2 regions of the Shewanella psychrophila genome follow, and region 2 is predicted to be linked to the other one. Evidence: predicted binding sites of a transcription regulator. Region 2 holds the regulator's gene; the other holds the start of a gene.
The links. Region 2 encodes ArgR, which controls arginine synthesis, uptake and breakdown. Its sites were predicted from a motif close to ANTGAATANNTATTCANT; they were not measured.

Region 1: sps_RS20710 (YjiH family protein) is a predicted target of ArgR. The motif match lies at 4,001-4,018, and genes of this name have one in related genera.

What each region holds. Positions count from the first base shown of each region.
Region 1 is NZ_CP014782.1:4,770,848-4,780,767, forward strand. It holds gene sps_RS20685 (methyl-accepting chemotaxis protein) at 1-827, shown strand, start outside; gene sps_RS20690 (substrate-binding periplasmic protein) at 935-1,735, opposite strand; gene sps_RS20695 (hypothetical protein) at 2,075-2,335, shown strand; gene sps_RS20700 (hypothetical protein) at 2,599-2,952, shown strand; partial or broken gene sps_RS20705 (transposase) at 3,272-3,670, opposite strand; gene sps_RS20710 (YjiH family protein) at 4,089-5,444, shown strand; gene sps_RS20715 (ATP-binding protein) at 5,583-9,275, shown strand; gene sps_RS20725 (CBS domain-containing protein) at 9,624-9,920, shown strand, end outside.
Region 2 is NZ_CP014782.1:3,080,298-3,090,217, reverse strand. It holds gene sps_RS13310 (IS256 family transposase) at 1-810, shown strand, start outside; gene sps_RS13305 (hypothetical protein) at 934-1,197, opposite strand; gene sps_RS13300 (hypothetical protein) at 1,621-1,830, opposite strand; gene cspE (transcription antiterminator/RNA stability regulator CspE) at 2,168-2,380, opposite strand; gene sps_RS13290 (methyl-accepting chemotaxis protein) at 2,687-4,450, opposite strand; gene sps_RS13285 (cupin domain-containing protein) at 4,748-5,215, opposite strand; gene argR (transcriptional regulator ArgR) at 5,437-5,907, opposite strand; gene mdh (malate dehydrogenase) at 6,266-7,201, shown strand; gene ispB (octaprenyl diphosphate synthase) at 7,337-8,308, opposite strand; gene rplU (50S ribosomal protein L21) at 8,582-8,893, shown strand; gene rpmA (50S ribosomal protein L27) at 8,909-9,163, shown strand; gene cgtA (Obg family GTPase CgtA) at 9,303-9,920, shown strand, end outside.

The DNA of each region.
Region 1 (9,920 bases), 1.7 Mb from region 2:
CTCAGGATAATGCCAAGCATATCGACGAAATAGCCGATGAACTCATCGTTGCCGCTAATCAGACCCATGCAGGTTTAGAACATGAAAGTCTGCAAGTGGAACAGATAGCCAGTGCCATGGAGGAGATGGCCTCAACCATAGGCGAAGTAGCCGTTAATATCCAATCGACCTCAAGCAATATCGACGAAACCTACCAGCTATGCCATGACAGCCGCATCAGAATGCAATCGAGCACCAGTAACATCGCCTCACTCACCCAAGCGGTAACAGAAGCGGCTGCCAACGCACACCAGCTCAACAAGGAAGCCGAGCAAGTCGCCTCTGCCATGTCTGAGATTGATGCTATTGCCGAGCAGACAAACTTGCTAGCACTCAATGCCGCCATCGAAGCCGCCCGCGCAGGCGAACAAGGACGAGGCTTTGCCGTGGTAGCCGATGAGGTCAGAGCCTTGTCTAAGCGCACACAAGAATCCACTAATAGCATCTCTCAAAGCGTCGATAAGATGTTCGCCATGATAACCAGCTGGGCTGGACAGATGGATTTAAGCCGAGTTCAAGCCGAAGTGTGTGCTACCGATACCCATGCATCGGCGGAAAAGATAGACACCATCTTTCAGGCCATCAGCACCATACACTCACTGGCTCAGCAAAACTCAGTTGCCGCAGATCAGCAAAAGCAGGTGGTCGATGAGATCAATCAAAATATTGCCGCAATCAGCCTGGCTAGCAATGATAACTTACGCGCCGTGCAAACCGTCGAAGCGTCGGTACTTGAGCTTAAGATAAATGCCGATAAAGCCAAAAGCATGAGAGATACCTTTGGTTAGTGTGTTTATGTAATGTATAGGGGGCGAGAAAAACCTTTTATAGTTCGCCCTTTTTATGAGCTTATTATGATCAGCTCACTTGGTTAACTACCTGATTAAATTTATGATTAATTGCCTGATTTATAGCTTAGGTGAGGGTGATAGGATTCGATGATCCTATTAAGGCTACCGTCCTGTTTCATTGAGTTCATAGCCTCATCGAACCTGTCACGAATGTCGGTAAGTTGATTTTGTTTGGAAAATGCCAAATAAGCCAGTCTTGCATCTATAGCTGGGGTTAACGCGATTATTTTTTTACAGCGTTTCAACTGTGAGTAGGTTTCCTTGATTAGCTGGTTAAACATATACTCACTATTACGCCTCTCCCCAACCATAATATCGGTGACTCCTGTACATAGCTTCACCAGTAGCTGTGGTATATCTACATCTTCGATGAGTTTAGTCAGCTTCTTCTGGGCGACTAAGTCATCAAAGTAAGGTCCGTAGCTAAAGTCTTTTTTTACCCCGAAGCGAAAATCACTGAGCTTAGTCAGATCTTCATCATATTCAATATCTGAGCCCTCAGTAACAAAAAGGTGTATCTGTGCCTTCGACAATGGAACCTTACTGTAGTCAATATACTCCTGTCGCTCAGGGCGAATAAATACCCCAACCATGCCATCAACCTTCCCTAACCTCAGCCAGTTCAATGCACGACTCCAGGGAATAGCATTGAACTCAATAGGGGTATCGATTCGCCTAAAGGCCTCCTCTATGATGCGAATCGATATCCCTTCAACATTATTACCAGAGGTAAAATGATAAGGGGGATACTCAACAAAGGCGATGGATAAAGCTTGCTCAGCACTATACAGATATGAAGGAGTAAGTAAGGTTATAAGCGCTAGAATCCTAAGCTTGAGTTTCATCTGATCCTCTCCCAATGCAAAAATGTACAGGTGATGGCTAAAACTTTCTATCTATAAAGCTTAGCCATCACAGGCAATAATGCCTTACAGCTAACGGCATCAAATCAAGTCCCCTTCCTTCGCCAGCCCCCAATCTATCCTCTTTCGAGTTATCTACGACTTCAAACTTCATCGGTTAACCTTGCCATCCACATTCAGCGAGTCTTGCACTTCTACTTTGAACAAGGGCGCTTTCCAATCAAGCTTAAAGGCTGGATACACTGAGAGCACACAGTGATTTTTATTTTGCTTATGATTTGAGCGATCTCATTTATAAATACTAATCAGGACAAGATGACTATGACCCCTTCAACGGCCTCCCCATTATTTGCCATCACAGATGAAGCAGGTGAGATAGGTGAAGAACAAAAAGCAGATGAAAGACGCCAAGCATCTGAGGCTAACACTAAAACCTGGACGAGGGTCATGACGAGGACTGTGAAAAAGACAAAGACAAAGACAAAAGCCAGCGAAAATATCAAGGAACAGCTGGAGCGCATAGAGCGCAGAGAGCTTTTGAAAGACCTAGGATTGACTGAAGAGGATGTTTACACCTTATAAAAGCAGAAAAGATAAGAATATATGCGCCAATCTCTCCCCTATTTCCAGCGGTGTTTATAGTGCCATTAAATGAGTGGTTCACTTCTACTTTAAACAAGGGAAAGGGAGCTGACTCATACAATTATGGGTGTCTTAGTTATTTTGTTAGTTATTTTGTCTGGCTTATAAACTCAGTTATCATGACCTTGAAGAGATGTTCGCTAAGCGAAATATCCAGTTTTATCACTCAACCCTAATTGTTATATTTTATATATAAGGTTTTAATGATGAATATCAATAACTTTCTTAGTTTTACTGTGTTAATTGCAACCATCACAGCATGTTCTCCCCAGACTCCTGAATGGGTGCTATATGGCAACATTAATGGTTTAAATCGTCAAGAGTGGTCAGGTGCAACAAATGAACAACAATTAGGTACTGCTGCATATTGGTTATTGTCGTTTGAGCGTAAAGGTTGGCTTGATGACCCTAGATTAATAAAAAATGATAACTTCAAGCCTACAGCTGCAACATTGAGAAACTGTATAAATGATTATCTTTCCTTTAGTGATGAAGAAACAAACGCTATAGTCGATAAATGTGTTCAAATAAACAGATGGTCACACTTGAGCAAGTAATGTTTAGAGGGTCGGTGTTTTATGCATCAAAGCTCAATCTCCGGGCCCTTCCATCTGCTTATCAAATTAACCCAAGCAATTAACCCAAGCCACCCATTTTAATTTCTCCAACTCGAAGCGCCACGTTCAACCTAAAGTTCCAGCCCCTACCTCACTAATTCAACATGATTTACGCTTCATGAGCTCCTAGCGGGTAGTTAATAGCTCTGGATGTCTAAATATCGGCTCAAAAACCGAGAAACAAGCAGCAAGAATAACGAACTTAAGTTCGGCTAGCCATTTTATTAAAATGGGTGCGTAATTAGGCGCTATCTAGCCATCAATGACAGTTAGCCGCCCCTTGCCTGCGTTTTCTATCTAAGTGTTCACAATAGGCATCTAACTCTTGAAGTGTTCCCACAGGGCCTTTAAATAATCGACTAAACTCAGTAGTCAGTTTCAGCCAGTTTTCTTGAGGAATGTTGAGTCTGTCGAGTAGCTGTTGGGATGTTTGACTAATGGCACTACGCTTGTCATCTCTAATAATACGCCCTGTATCATCAACTAGTTGTAAGTAATCTTTAGCACTGAACATCAGTCCTTTTGGCATATCCTTACGCTCTTTGCCCACAAATGGCAGCAGTGACTTAGGTTTCTCTCCGTTACAAGCCGCTGTAATACGTCGTTGAATACTAGTGAAGTCTGAGGTTTCCGGTGTAGCGGCCATCTTGGCGAAAATAACAACCATGGGTGTACCTGCCCATCAACAAACTCAACAACTAATCCTAAACAGCAACATACAAGAGTGTATTATCGCCACCGATTAATACTTCTTCACAGTCAATGTTTTAATGGCAAACCCCATCAAATACAAACCAAAAGCAACAAGTTCAACCATTTGTTTTTACTTTAATTTAACCAAGATGCATGGCATGAGCATCATGTTTAATAAGCTAGAAAATAAATACTCAAAAAGGTGTAATAACTATGCTTTATCTGTGATTAATCTCATCAAGCCAGAGAATCGTTTTACATACTGGATTTAAGGGGGTAATCTTGCCCCCCTCGATTTGAATGGATATTCAAAATTAATTTCAAATTGGACGAAATGTTAACTTATTGCAATTGTGCCAAAACGGTAATTTAGGGTAAAAAAAGTGGCTGAAAAACAAACCCATAACATAAAAACGATACTGACGTTTATCATTCCGTCATTGATAGGTCTGCTGCTGTTTATGACGCCTATCAGCTATAACGATGCTATCACTATCCCGATCGCTATTGTCTCTAAGGGGCTACAGAGCCTACTTGGTGACACTATCACTGCTATTGTTACCGCGATCATCGTGATAACGACCGCGGCGAGTTTGATAACTAAGTTGTTTAAGCCTGCAATGATCATCAATCATGCATTCTTCAACGCACTGCTCAATGTCACGCCAGCTTGGCTGGTTGTTCGCATACTTGGCGCCATCTTCGTGGTGATGACTTTCTTCGGTGTTGGCCCTGAAGCGATTACCTCTGGTGATACTGGTGCGTTGATCTTAAATGACCTCTTACCATCGCTATTTAGTGTCTTCATCTTCGCCGGCATGTTACTGCCGTTACTGATGAACTTTGGCTTACTCGAGTTTATCGGTACGCTGTTAACTAAAATCATGCGTCCGGTTTTTAACTTGCCAGGACGTAGCGCAGTAGACTGTATGGCTTCTTGGTTAGGTGATGGTAGTGTCGCCATCTTGATGACCAGCAAGCAATATGAGAAGCGTTTATATACCCAAAGAGAAGCGGCTGTTATCGGTACCACTTTTTCTGCCGTATCTATTACCTTCTCTCTGGTGGTTATCTCTCAGGTCAAACTCGAGCATATGTTTGTGCCTTTCTATTTAACCGTGTGTTTAGCGGGTATATTGGCTGCTGTTATCGTACCTAAACTCCCTCCACTGCGTTGGAAGAAAGATAACTATATCGATAGCACTCCAAGACATCCTGACGATGAAGTAATCCCACAGGGACACGGAGTATTTTCTTGGGGCCTAGATCAGGCACTGGCTAAAGCAGGACAAGCTAACGGTATCAAGCAGACATTTAACGACGGCATAAAGAATGTCATCGACATGGTATTTGGCGTTATTCCAGTTGTCATGGGGATTGGTACTATTGCCTTGATTATCGCTGAATATACACCGGTATTTGAATATTTAGGCATGCCGTTTATTCCGCTTTTAGAGCTATTACAGGTGCCTGAAGCGGCTGAAGCATCCAGAACCATAGTGGTCGGTTTTGCCGATATGTTTATTCCTTCGATTCTTGCCAGCTCAATCGAATCGGATATGACACGTTTCATCATTGCCGCCTTATCTGTAACTCAGCTTATCTACATGAGTGAAGTCGGCGCGCTATTGATGGGAAGCAAGATCCCGGTCAATATCTTCGAGCTTTTCGTGATTTTTATCCTTCGTACTCTAGTTACTTTGCCTATCATTGCTGGTGCGGCACATCTGATTTTCTAAGTTAATCTCCTCGAAAAAAAGAGTGGCTTTGCCACTCTTTTTTTTGTCTATAAATTCTTATACTTGATATGTGCACTTTTATTGTTAGCTTCTAAACTTAAAGACTAAATCACTTACTAGAACCTTAGACTCATTGTAATGAGAAGTCTTGCCTTTATATTGCTCTTACTCGTGACGGATTCTGTCTGGGCCAGCCCAGTCAAATTCGACTTTTTTGATGCCAAGCATGGCTTGTCCATGAATACCGTCACAGATATCGTCACAGATGATGCTGGATACCTGTGGGTGGCGACTCAAGACGGGTTGAATCGGTTTGATGGAGAACACTTTAAAATATATCGGGTGACCGGCGATAATCGCAGTCCAACTGAGCAACATATCAAAAAACTCTTCTACGGAAGAAAAAAGCAGCTTTGGTTGCTCACCAGAAGTGACGGATTAAACCTTTATCAATCGTCAACTGACACCTTTAAATCTTACAACAGCTCAAATACCCCACTTCCCAAAGCAATATATACCGACATAGGTCAAGACGGCCAAGGAAACTTATGGCTAGCAACAAACTCGATGGGTTTAATTCGATATTCTCCAACAAACAATGAAATCATCAAACATTATCGCCAGGCAAGCGGTCAGCTCAACAGTAATCACGTGGACCAAGTCTTCGTCGATAAGTTTGACCGGCTATGGATAATCACAGATAAGGGCCTATCCCAGATAAATAGCAAGCGTGAAGTGATTCACTACCCCAATATTCAAACTGCCATCATGGGTAACATTACCAGTCTCGAAGTAGGGCACAGCAATACCCTTTGGATTGGAACGAAAAACAAAGGATTGTTCTTATTCGATATCTATAAAGGCTCACTAAAAGAGATCACAGCCGCAACTAGCCTCAAAGGAAGAAAAATTACTAATATACAACAAGGCAGATTCGGTAAACTTTGGCTTGGAGTGGAATCCGTCGGATTAGCCAGATACTCCCCTCAGAATGAAACAATTCAATTTTTTATCAGCGACCCAGATGATGCTTATAGTTTGAGTAGCCCTATCGTGACAGCGTTAAACTTAGATAGTGAAAACCAGCTCTGGATTGGTACTCAAGGAGGGGGGCTCAATAAGATCTATCTCGAAGCCGCAACCTTCGGCCATATCCATCCCTTCAGCTTTACCAAACATAATATTAACAACGGTAATATCAGGAGTATCTATAGGGACTGGCATCAACAACTCTGGGTAGGCACTTCAATGGGGCTCTATCGTGCAAAGGAAAATGAGCACAAGCAGATCACGAGCTTCGAACTATTCGAAGTGCCGGGTTCTAAGCTCTCCCAGAGTTTTATCAGTTTTATTAAGGAAGATAAACAAAGAAGGTTTTGGGTCGGTACCCGAGGAGAGGGCTTGTTCATCTTCACCCCAGATAAGCAAAGTTATGTTCATTATAAACATGAGCCTAACAATCCTAATGGCCTGCCTAGCGATCTGGTGTTGAGTATTTACTTCGATCATCAAGACAATGCTTGGCTCACAACCAGGAATGCGGGAGTCGCTAAGTATATCGATGAAGACCGTGGGTTTATCCAGTATAAACATAATAGGAATGACGCAAACTCCTTAGCCAGTGACGAAGTTAATGCGGTTTTACAAGATAAAGAGAATAATTATTGGTTTGCTTCATATACTGCAGGTTTGAGTAAACTATCCCCGGAAGGTATATTCACTCATTTTAGCACTGACACTGAGATCCCCATCCCAAGCAGGCACTTACTAACTCTGTTTGAAAGCGATATGGGTCTACTTTGGGTTGGCTCTACCGAAGGGGTTTTCTCTTTCGATCCTATTACCCATAAGAGCCAAGTGTTCAATACTGATAATGGTCTCATAGGCAATACCGCCTACCTCACCATCTTAGATAAACAACAACGACTCTGGATTGGTACTTCATCAGGATTGAGCCAATTAAACACCCACAATTTCAGTATAAAAAACTACACCATGATTGATGGTCTGCAAGATAATGAATTTAATTATGGAGCTGGTTTTATCGACGATGACAACCGTGTTTATTTAGGTGGGATCAATGGATTCAACTATTTCTTTGCCTCTCAACTGCCTAAATTATCGGCGCCAAGAAAACCTGTGATTAGTCGTCTCTCAGTAAAAAACTCAGCAGATCCGGCTAGCATACAACATAAACCTTTAGCCCAAAAAACTAAGTTAACGTTAACCCATAAAGATGACCTATTCTCATTTCACTTTCATAGTCCAGAGCTTCACCGAGCACCCAGGTTAAGCTATGAATATAGGATGATAGGCCTACATGACAAATGGTTAGCCACCAATAAAGATCAATCGGTTCATTTCACAGATTTAGCCGCTGGCGCCTATATCTTCCTCTTGAAAGCTAAAGACATTAACGGCCAATTTAGTCCTGTCAGACGAGTAAACGTAAAAATAAAGCCCTCCCCTTGGCGATCTTGGTGGGCCTATGCGCTATATTCGCTGGCACTGATCGTAATATTTTCAATTACCTTTTACTCGAGAGTGAATAAATTCAATCAGCAGGCTCGTTTACTGCGAGATAAAGAAGAGAGTGAACAGAGGCTACAACTCTCATTATGGGGCAGCGGAGACGAATTTTGGGATTGGGATGTGAAAAATAGCAAGGTAGTACGCACCAATACTTTTCTCAATTATCCAAGCAATGAAACTCGTCTGCAAGAAACGATGCAAACCTGCATTCATCCTGATGATTTAGCCGATATAAAACCAAGAATTGATTCATGCATACATCAAGGTATAGATAAGTTCGAAATGATCTACCGTGGAAAAATGATGGATGGTAATTGGCTATGGGTTCAAAATCGTGGTCAAGTCATCGACAGGGATAATCAGGGCGCACCGACCAGGTTAGCCGGAACCATTAAAAATATTCAATCGCAGAAGGAGACAGAAGCTGAATTAATCTCATTAAATCAAGGTCTAGAAAAAAGAGTTCTGGATAGGACGATTCAATTTCAGCAGAGCAATGATGAGCTTAAACAAGCCTTAGATAAGCTAGAGTTTACTCAGAGTGAACTCATTAACAAAGAGAAGATGGCCACATTAGGCGGGCTCGTAGCCAGTATCACCCATGAGATAAATACACCTATAGGCATCAGTGTCACTGCAGCATCTCATCTACAGGAAAGCGTAAAAATATTTAATAAGAAGTATGGAGAAGGCGATGTATCCCATGAAGACTTCGAACAATATCAAAACGAAGTCTATGAAGCCTCGACACTATTACTGTCCAATTTAGACCGCGCAGCTAAGCTAATTAAGAGTTTTAAACAGGTCTCAGTAGATCAATCCCATGAAGATATCCAGGAATTCAACTTAAAAGTCTATCTGGATGAGATCTTCCTCGCGCTCAACCCTTTGTTGTCGAGAACCGGCCATGAGTACTCCTATCAATGTCCCGATGACCTCATGATTCAAAGTCGTCCAGGTGTTTTCTATCAAATTATCAGTAACCTATTTAATAACTCGGTCGTGCATGGCTTTCCTGACGGCCAGTCCGGAAAGTTAACCCTCAACATCATCAAAGTCGAGAATGGCATCGAGATGATCTACCAAGATAATGGCTGTGGCATGCCTGCATCTATTCAAGATCAGATATTTGATCCCTTCTTTACAACCAAACGCGGTAAGGGTGGCAGTGGTTTAGGCATGAATATCGTTTTTAACTTAGTGACTCAGGAGCTCAAGGGGGAAATACGGCTTCACTCGGAACAAGGTGCCGGCAGTACATTTAATATCTCACTTCCTATCAGTGCATTGGCAGACTAATACCAATCGGTATAAGAAAGTGGTCCACTCAGAGTTATTTTTGGCTGCATAATTCAAGGCGGATGAGTGAGGGAATGGTGATCCATTTTGAACTAATTCAACACAGAAGTAGGCTGCCAAAAACACTCCTGACAGGCGAGTTTTAGCACTTCCGATACGGCGTTAACGAGCTTAAACGTAGAATAACTATGTTCCTCACTCGTTGCCTTGCCTCACAAGCGCTAAACTCTCGCTGAGTGACCACACCTTTATATCGATTGGTATAATTCAATCGAATATTCACTTCACTCTCACTTAGGTTGCTGTTATAAATATGTAAACGCTCTGATTTTGTGAAGGGAGGCTTATATGGATTTAAAGCTTGATATAAAAGCATCGGAGATAATGAGTACCCGAATCGTCACCATAGAGATGGACGATAGACTCACGGTGGCCAAAGAGATATTTGATAATGCTCCCTTCCATCATCTGCTCGTTATCGAACACGATGAACTGCAGGGAGTACTGTCGGAACGTGACTTTCTACGAGCCCTGAGTCCTAATATAGGCAATATCAACGAAACTGAGCGTGACACAGAAACCCTACAAAGAAGAGCTCACCAGGTGATGACAAGAAACCCTGTCACTATTAGCCCAAATCACACC
Region 2 (9,920 bases):
CCAACGCTAATTTCTCGCGTCACTAACTCAGTCCTTGAGCGTGTCGTCGAATGGCAATCTCGTCCGCTAGAACCCGTGTATCCTATCGTTTACCTTGACTGTATTGTGGTTAAAATCAGGGAGAACAGTAAGGTCATCAACAAAGCTATTTTCCTCGCGCTTGGCGTTAACCTCGAAGGCCATAAAGAGTTACTTGGCATGTGGATAGCAGAGAACGAGGGCGCTAAGTTTTGGTTAAATGTACTGACAGAGCTTCAAAATCGTGGACTCAAAGATATCCTCATCGCCTGCATTGACGGTCTAAAAGGTTTTCCTGATGCCATAAATACCGTGTTCCCAAACACTCAAATCCAGCTCTGCATCGTCCATATGGTTCGAAACTCGATGAAGTTTGTGCCGTACAAAGATTACAAGGCGGTGACAGCTGATTTAAAGAGGATTTACCAGTCAGTGACCGAAGAGGAAGCGTTGCTTAATTTGGAACGTTTTGGCGAGCAATGGGACGCTAAATATCCTAGTATCTCAGCATCCTGGCACAGGCACTGGACTAATCTTAATACGCTATTTAATTACCCTCAAGACATCCGGAAAGCCATCTATACAACTAATGCTATCGAGTCATTAAACAGTGTGATTAGGAAAGCAATCAAGAATCGTAAGCTCTTCCCAAATGATGACTCAGCGAAGAAAGTCGTTTACTTGGCGATTATGCAAGCTTCGAAGAAGTGGACCATGCCGATAAGAAACTGGAAACCAGCACTCAATCGTTTTATTATTGAATTTGAAGATCGAATAGCAGACTATATATAATTTAGGTAGTTACACAGAATCTGCTACAGGGTCTTAAATTCCCCGCTTAATGACAGCGTAATCCATAGATATTTTAAAAATGAGTGAAAAATTTAGTTTTTATTCCAGATGTGCAAGCTAGGGTTATTGCTGGGTTTGACCCGTAGCTCTACAATGTGAGGTTAAAGTGTACGTATCGAAACCAAAGTAGGTTTTGATAGCTGTTACATCACTATATTGAGCACGCAGCTTGTTTTCAGCTAAACCGCAGACTTGACCTTGTCCACTCCCGCCACTTATAGAAGCTGTGGCACTTACTGTGCGCCACCAGTCTCCGGCTGTCGCCACTCCTGCAAATAGTGTCGATGCGCATAAAATTGTAGAGGCGATTAGTGCTGCTTTTTTCATTTTATTATTCCTTTAAATTATTGAGATCTATTGTTTTTATAAATAGTTACTCCAAGAGGTACTCCATTACCCTCTAGCGATGATTAACTTACCCGCCGAATGACAGCGCTGTCAACTTGTTTGGTGAGCGTATACTAATCGGTATAAAAAAGTGGTTAACTCAGAGTTATTTTTGGCTGCATAATTCAAGACGGATGAGTGAGGGAATGGTGCTCCCTTTTGAAGTCATACTTTAAGGAACACAATACCGAAGTCGGTTTATCTGTTCAGAGGGCCATAGACTTAGTTTTATTGCATTTCTATCGAATTACACTCAATTTGCTCTTTCAATAGGCTGGTGTTAATTGCTCATTGAAAAGGGGAGAGCGGGACTGGGGCAACTCACAGGCGTTAATTATTTTCTAAATATATGGCTTAATGGTACTAGCAGGAGATTGAGAAGTTGCCGATAAGCTGATTTTCACTATTAATGATCTTACCTTGGCAGGTTTCATCACAATAGGACAATTCAATATTCCTGTTATCTAAGTTACCTTTCATTAAAATATGACGTAATAGTACATCACCATTTAACTGGTGGATTAATGCATTCCAGGAAATTTGATTCTTAAAGATGTTGAAGTTTACTTTCATTGATTACCTTTTGGTTTATTGGGGGGATTGGCTTACTGATTTTGATACAGATGTTGTACTTAAATAGTGTCAGATCTGGTGCCCAAGACATGTTTCGGCTTGTTTTATTATTTGCAAGATCAATGTACTAGAGGTACAAACTGAAAATTAGCTTTGGCAGTAAATGTTTAATATTTATTTATAGTGATGTAACGAGCTGAGTGAGAAACGTAACGACATATACAAAGAAGCAGATGATTGGAATGTTAATATTTTCGCAGGTACGGTATAAAATTTTATTAAAGTTGAATCAAATATGACGTAAATGGCATAAATCCATTTACGTCAACTTACAAAGTTACAGCGCAACTACGTTTGCTGCTTGAAGGCCTTTTTGACCTTGCTCTACTTCGAAAGATACTTTCTGGCCTTCAGCTAGAGTCTTGAAGCCGTCAGAAGTGATTGAACGGAAGTGAACGAATACGTCAGCGCCGCCATTGTCTTGAGTAATGAAACCAAAACCTTTCTCTTCGTTAAACCACTTTACTAGACCAGTTGTTGAATTAGACATGATGTGTCCCTTATAGTTAAATTCATAAAATTATCGCAATATGCGATGAGCTGAAATTGAATTATTGAATGTGACGATGAAGATAAGGGAAACTGAGGATAACAACAATAACGAAGAAATCTAAGGTTTACTTTTTACTTATTTTATCACTAATAACTCTAAACAGCTGAGCGAGGCAAATATTACCCTATAATCAAAAATTGTACAGAGTTATTTTTAGTTTATTTAAATCGAGCCCCTAAAAATGAGTGTTAAACACTCATTATCGAATCGCTAGTGGCTAGCTAGAGTATAATTACGTACTGTTCAGTGCCCCTGTTGAAATTGCTTAACCATCTCTTCTAGTTCACCGCTCATCTTAGATAGGCTTTGACCCGCAAGGGAGTGTTTTTCAGCCCCCGTAGCTAGCTCGACTGACATCGTATGTATCTTGGTAATATTCTGATCTACATCCTGAGAAACTGCACTTTGCTCATCGGCGGCAGAGGCAATTTGAACATTCATTTGGTGAATAGAGTCTATGGCCTCAGCTATTTTAGTCAGTGCCATACCTGAGCGGGTGGAGTATTCGACTGCTGCCTGAGATTGTTCACGACTCTGCTCCATAACAGCCACAGCTTTACTTGAGCCTGTTTGGAGTTTATCTATTATGGAGTTAATTTCTTGGGTAGATTGCTGAGTTCTACCGGCCAAGGTGCGTACTTCATCCGCCACAACGGCAAAGCCTCGTCCTTGCTCGCCGGCTCTTGCTGCTTCGATGGCGGCATTCAATGCAAGCAGGTTTGTTTGCTCGGCTATGCCCTTGATCACATCTAGAACCGTGGTGATGGCTGCGCTCTGTTGATCGACTTCTGCAATTGCCTGTACCGAAATATCTATCTGTTTAGCTAGCTCATCAATTTGTACCACGGCCTGTTGCACAATTTTAGCGCCATCATCGGTTTGCTTATTGGCCTCGGTGGTAGAGTTAGCTGTATGGGCCAGGTTCGAGGCGACCTCTTGAGAAGTCACTGTTAATTGATTCATGGCGGTGGCGACGATCTCAGTCTCTTTGCGTTGTTCATCGATCACTTGGCTGGTTTGCTGAGAGACATCGGCTAGCTGCTCCGATTCAGCTGAAAGCCGTACCGTAGTCTCTGAAATATGATTGATCATATTGACTAGTCGGAGGCGCATTTCATTCATGGCGGTTAACAGCTCTCCTATTTCATCCTTGCTGTTGACTTCTATCTGGTGGTTTATGTCTCCCTCGGCCATATTTGTTGCTTGCTTAATCCCACGAATGATCATGTTGGTGGTGAGCCAACTGGTTAATAGGCCTATGATAATACTGGCTCCAGACAGTAAGCTTAACACCCAGATAGCCTGATGTTCATAGTCTTGAGCATGTCGGGCACTGGCTTCGGTAAACCTACCTATCTCATGTAATAAGGCTGAGAGTTCTTGATCGAGTTTATCTTCTTCGTGTTCAACTTTTTGAACCATCATCTCTGCTTCATGTAACTCACCCTTTTGCAGAAGGTCAAATACCTGATGCACGTGTTCGACAAAACCTTTGTGTTCGGTTTCAATTTGTTTCAATGCTGTCAAAACAGACTCGAATTCAGTGTAGATGGTTCCCGTTGCTCCCACCATGGCTTCTTTAGCCATGGCTTCTGCTTCGAAGATTTCGGCTTCGATCTTAGGAGTGAGGGCGGCGAAATGATGCATTGCAGCGTTAAAATGCTCTCGGTTATCAGGTTCCCTTCCCATCGTTGTGCCGAAATGCAGACTTCGTTCAAATTGAATTGCTTGTTCAAGCTGATGAGTGGTGATGGCGGCGAGCTTATCTGTGAGCGGAATATCTTGCTCGGCAACAGCCTTTAACTCTTTTCCTATTTGATTCATGCTGTAAATAGCGTATCCAGAGCTGAGAACTAACAGGCCGATGACTATGGCTGTATTGCCAAGTAATCTTGCCTTGAGCGATAGGTTAATCATGAAAACATCCTCTAAATATTTGGCCAAGATAGCTCGCTTGTGCTTGTTAACCCTTAGAATCGGCGGCAAGCCGAGGTTGGATTTAGCCATGCCTCCTTGAGTATAGTCATATACTAAAAAAACACTCTTATTGGCCTGTCTAAATTTAGGTAGAGATTGATAGCTGGCTTGCTTTACAGCTAAAAGGTCATCTGTTTGTTAATCAACTTGAGAATGAGGTAGTGCAGCTAAGAATGCTACGAAAGGTATGACTCAATAATGCTGATTTTCTTTATGATTGGGCGAAATAGTAATCAGAGCATTAAGGTGAATGAGGTAAACCGAAACACACTAAGGGTTTTGCATTAAACCCTTAGGTGCGCTTTATTTTGTTTGAGGTTAACCAGATTAATCTTGGTTATCTGCATCCCAGTAATTGGTCGGACGCTTGGCATAGATCTCATCGACAGCCCTGACTAACACCTTGTTGTTCTCTGGGTAGACCACCACATCGTGTTTATCCCGGTTACCAATCACCATAAAAAGAAACTCTGTGTCTGAATCATTCCTGAGAGTGTGAGCTATGGCTGTATCGGCATTGAAGCAGATATAGTCGCCTTTTTTAAAGGGGTGAGGCTCGCCATCGATGAACAATGTTGCTTCGCCTTCTAAGGCATAAAGGTGTTCTTCTTCCTTGGTGTGATAGTGAGCGACGGTTGATAATTTTCCCGGGGCGAGACGTTCCATGGTTACGCCTATTTTTTCACACCCTGCAGCATCGCCGATATGTTTCTGTTGGCTGGTATATTGCTCTGAATGCTGCCAGGACTCCCAACAAACATCATCGACTTTAATTATTTTATTTATTGTCATCATACATCCTTAGCCCGAAGCTGCCTCTCATAGTCTGACTAATTTCGCACGAATTAAAGTGTGATTCAATATATTGGATACTATCGAGTGATAATTATATCAATAGGTACTAAAGAGGGGGGAAATATTGAAATGAAAAGAGACGCCATAAGCGTCTCTTCTTCTATGCTGAAAATAATACATCTCCGAGGCCTGGAGTCCCATCATTTCCTTCAGGAACTGAGTTAATCTGTATAGTTAAACAGAGATTTAACCGTATTTAAGGTTCTGCTTATCTCGTCTATGTTAGCGGGTGTAATGAAAATAGTATCATCACCAGCAATGGTGCCCAAAATCCCTTCAGGCTTGCCTATAGAGTCCAGCAGACGTGCGATTAACTGAGCCGCTCCCGGGCTTGTCCTGACGACTATCATGGCCTGGTTATGATCAACATCTAATACCAGATTTTTCAGCGGACTTCCCGCGGTGGGAACACCCAGTTCTGCCGGTAAGCAGTAGACCATCTCCTGTTTAGCATTTCGGGTACGCACCGCACCAAATTTGCTCAGCATTCTGGAGACTTTCGATTGATTTATGTTGCCGTAGCCTTCGGCTTGAAGGGCGATAACAATCTCACTTTGGGAGCCAAAACGCTCCTCTTTCAAAATCGACTTAAAGGTCTTAACAAGTTCGTCTTGATTTTTATTTGCTTGCATAGTTTTTGTGTTCTTTTATTCAAAAATCCCCTCTATTTTGAATATTGTTGCTTTTTTTGTCAACAAATACTCGAGTTGGATGAATAAAAATGCAAGTTATCAAGGGGGGAGATTTGTTATACCAAGTAATTAGGTGAAGTTAGGCTAAGCTGAGCGTTAAAGTTGCGTTGTTTAGCTGATAATATGCTGGGAAATGCGTATATGGCTCACCGACTTAGACGTTTTTGTGATGGCAATTAGAAATAAAATCTAATCAAGACTAAGGGATAATTGAAATTTATTCATTATTCCAGTAATGTTGCGCCATCTAGAAAGATAGATCTGTATCACAAATATCCAAGAATTGACGGAGATAACTATGAAAGTTGCTGTACTTGGTGCCGCTGGTGGTATTGGCCAGGCTCTTGCCCTATTACTAAAAACTCAATTGCCAGCCGGTTCAAAACTGTCCCTTTATGATATTGCTCCTGTAACACCTGGTGTTGCGGTCGATCTAAGCCATATCCCGACAGCTGTCGAAGTTAAAGGCTTTGCTGGTCAAGATCCATCTGCTGCCCTAGAAGGTGCCGATGTGGTTCTTATTTCAGCTGGTGTTGCACGTAAACCTGGAATGGATCGTTCAGATCTTTTCAACATCAATGCAGGTATCGTAAGAAACCTAGTTGAGAAATGTGCTGCGACTTGTCCAAAAGCACTGATCGGTATCATCACTAACCCAGTTAACACCACAGTAGCTATTGCCGCTGAAGTGTTAAAAGCAGCCGGTGTTTATGACAAGAGCCGTCTGTTCGGTGTGACTACATTGGACGTTATTCGCTCTGAGACCTTTATCGCTGAAGCGAAAGGTCTAAACGTTGCTGATGTTAAGCTGAACGTTATCGGTGGCCACAGTGGTGTGACGATTCTTCCACTTCTATCTCAGGTCGAAGGCATAAGCTTTACCGATGAAGAAGTTGCCGCAATGACGACTCGTATCCAGAATGCGGGTACTGAAGTTGTTGAAGCTAAAGCCGGTGGCGGCAGCGCGACACTTTCTATGGGTCAGGCTGCATGTCGCTTCGGTCTATCTTTGGTTCGTGGTCTTCAAGGTGAAGAGAATGTTGTTGAGTGTGCCTATGTCGATGGTGGCAGTGAGCATGCTGAATTCTTCGCTCAGCCAGTTTTACTGGGCAAGAATGGCGTAGAGAAACTACTGGCTTACGGTGACGTGAGTGAGTTCGAAAGTAATGCCCGTGATGCTATGTTAGATACATTGAAAGCGGATATTAAGTTAGGTGTTGAATTCGTTAAGTAATCGCGCTTACGAATAAAATAGCTGTTTAATAAAAAGGAGCCAAATGGCTCCTTTTTTGATCTTGCTTTCGGCTAGGCTGATTCCAAACTGTTCTTCTAGCTTCTAGCTTCTAGCTTCTATCTAGAGGTTAACGCTCTAGTGGCTTCTTTCTACGGCAATTTTAGCCAGAGATATCAGGGCTTGCTTGTAATCGCTATCGGGAATACAGGCCAAGGCTTTTATGGCCTTATCAGACTCTTCTAAGGCTCTGTTATAGGTATATTCCAATGCACCACAGTTCTTCAGTGCTGTGAGGATCTCTTCGATGTTTTGGGTTCCATCACCGAGTTCGACGGCTTTACGAATTAATCCTTGTTCTTTCTCCGTACCATGGGCTATCGCATAAATAAGCGGTAGGGTAGGTTTTCCCTCTGCCAAGTCATCGCCTATGTTCTTACCTAACTCTTCGGTATCGGCCGTATAGTCGAGTAGATCATCGGTTAACTGGAATGCAGTGCCTAAGTACTTGCCGTAATCCGCCAGCGCAGTCTGTATCTCTATGGGGCTATCGGCGAGCACACCAGCGAGTCGCGTGGCGGCTTCAAACAATTTTGCAGTCTTACAATAGATGACACGCATATAACTTTCTTCGCTGGTGTCAGGATCATTACAGTTCATTAACTGCAGCACTTCTCCCTCGGCCAGTACATTGGTTGCGTCGGCAAGCATCTCTAATACTTTCATGCTGCCTAATTCAGTCATCATCTGAAATGAACGAGTGTAAAGGAAGTCGCCGACTAATACGCTGGCACTGTTACCAAATAGGGCATTAGCAGTCTCCCTTCCTCTACGGAGCATGGACTCGTCTACGACATCATCATGGAGAAGCGATGCTGTGTGGATAAACTCAATGATAGCGGCTAGCTTAAGATGAGTCTCTCCTTGGTAGTCAATAGCACGAGCTGCCAAAATAGAGAGTAATGGACGCATGCGTTTACCGCCGCCATTAATAATGTAGAAGCCTAACTGATTGATCAGGGCAACATCAGATTCAAGTTGTGTATATATAAGCTTGTTGACGTCTTGCATATCGCTATCAGCTAACTGACGGATGGCGTTCAAATCCATAAATAGGCTCTGGTCTGTGGGGCCGAAAATTACTTGTCGGCCCAAATTAAGGCTTAATGTTATAATTATGGGATTCTACCTAAAAAAGCGTCTTAAGACAGCACTTGAGGCGAATTGTGCGAGTAATTCCGATCTTTTTTTATTCTTTAGTGAATAGGGCTTGTCACCTTACGCTTCTTAGCGTAAACTCCGCGACCATTGTCATTAAAGCTTTTATAACACCCCAGACTCAACAAATGAGCTGCCGTGTTAGAATACCGGAGTAAAATAGCTATGTACGCTGTTTTTCAAAGTGGTGGTAAGCAGCACCGTGTTGCTGAAGGCCATACATTACGTTTAGAAAAATTAGAAGTCGCTACAGGCGATACTGTTGAGTTTGACCAAGTTCTTTTGGTTGCTGACGGTGAGACTGTACATGTTGGTGCACCTTTAGTCGAAGGTGGAAAGGTTGTTGCTGAAGTTATCAGCCATGGCCGTCACGATAAAGTTACTATCGTTAAGTTCCGTCGTCGTAAGCATCACGACAAAAAAATGGGCCACCGTCAGTGGTTTACCGAAGTTAAAATTACAGCTATCAACGCTTAATTAGGAGTCTAACTCATGGCACATAAAAAAGCTGGCGGTTCTACTCGTAACGGCCGCGATTCAGAAAGCAAACGTCTTGGTGTAAAGCGTTTCGGTGGTGAGTCAGTTCTTGCTGGTAACATCATCGTTCGTCAACGTGGTACTAAATTCCACGCTGGTGTTAACGTAGGTATTGGTCGTGACCATACTCTATTCGCTTTGACTGACGGTAAAGTTAAGTTTGAAGTTAAAGGTCCTAAGAGCCGTAAGTTCATTAGCATCGAAGGCTAATCTTTAGCTTTTAGCTAAGATTGCTTATGAAAGCCCCGCCTTTGGTGGGGCTTTATTGTTTTAGATATTTAAGAATTGTTTTGGCGACCCAAAGCGGAAACGAGTATAATTCGTTTAATCTGTGGTGCCAGGAGTAGATATGAAGTTTGTCGATGAAGCTGTGATCAGAGTTGAAGCTGGTGATGGTGGTAGTGGTTGCGTTAGTTTCAGACGCGAAAAATATGTACCCGATGGCGGCCCGGATGGTGGCGATGGCGGTGATGGTGGTAATGTTTATCTGCAAGCAGATGAAAGTTTCAACACATTAATCGATTTCCAGTTTGAGCGTTTTCATCGCGCTGAGCGTGGAAAAAATGGCCGTGGACGCGATTGTACCGGTCATGGTGGTGAGGAACTGGTGCTTAAAGTACCTGTAGGAACCCGAGCTATCGATGAAGAGACTATGGAGTCTCTTGGGGACTTGACTGTTCATGGGCAAAAAATGCTCGTGGCAAAAGGTGGCTTCCACGGTTTAGGTAATACTCGCTTCAAGAGTAGTACTAACCGCGCTCCTAGGCAGAAAACCTTAGGTACACCTGGCGAAGTGCGTAGCCTTAAGCTTGAGCTTATGCTGCTTGCTGATGTAGGTCTCTTAGGCATGCCTAATGCGGGTAAGTCGACCTTTATTCGTTCTGTATCTAGAGCGACTCCTAAGGTAGCCGACTATCCGTTTACCACGCTTGTGCCTAACTTAGGGGTTGTTAATCCCAGACATGGT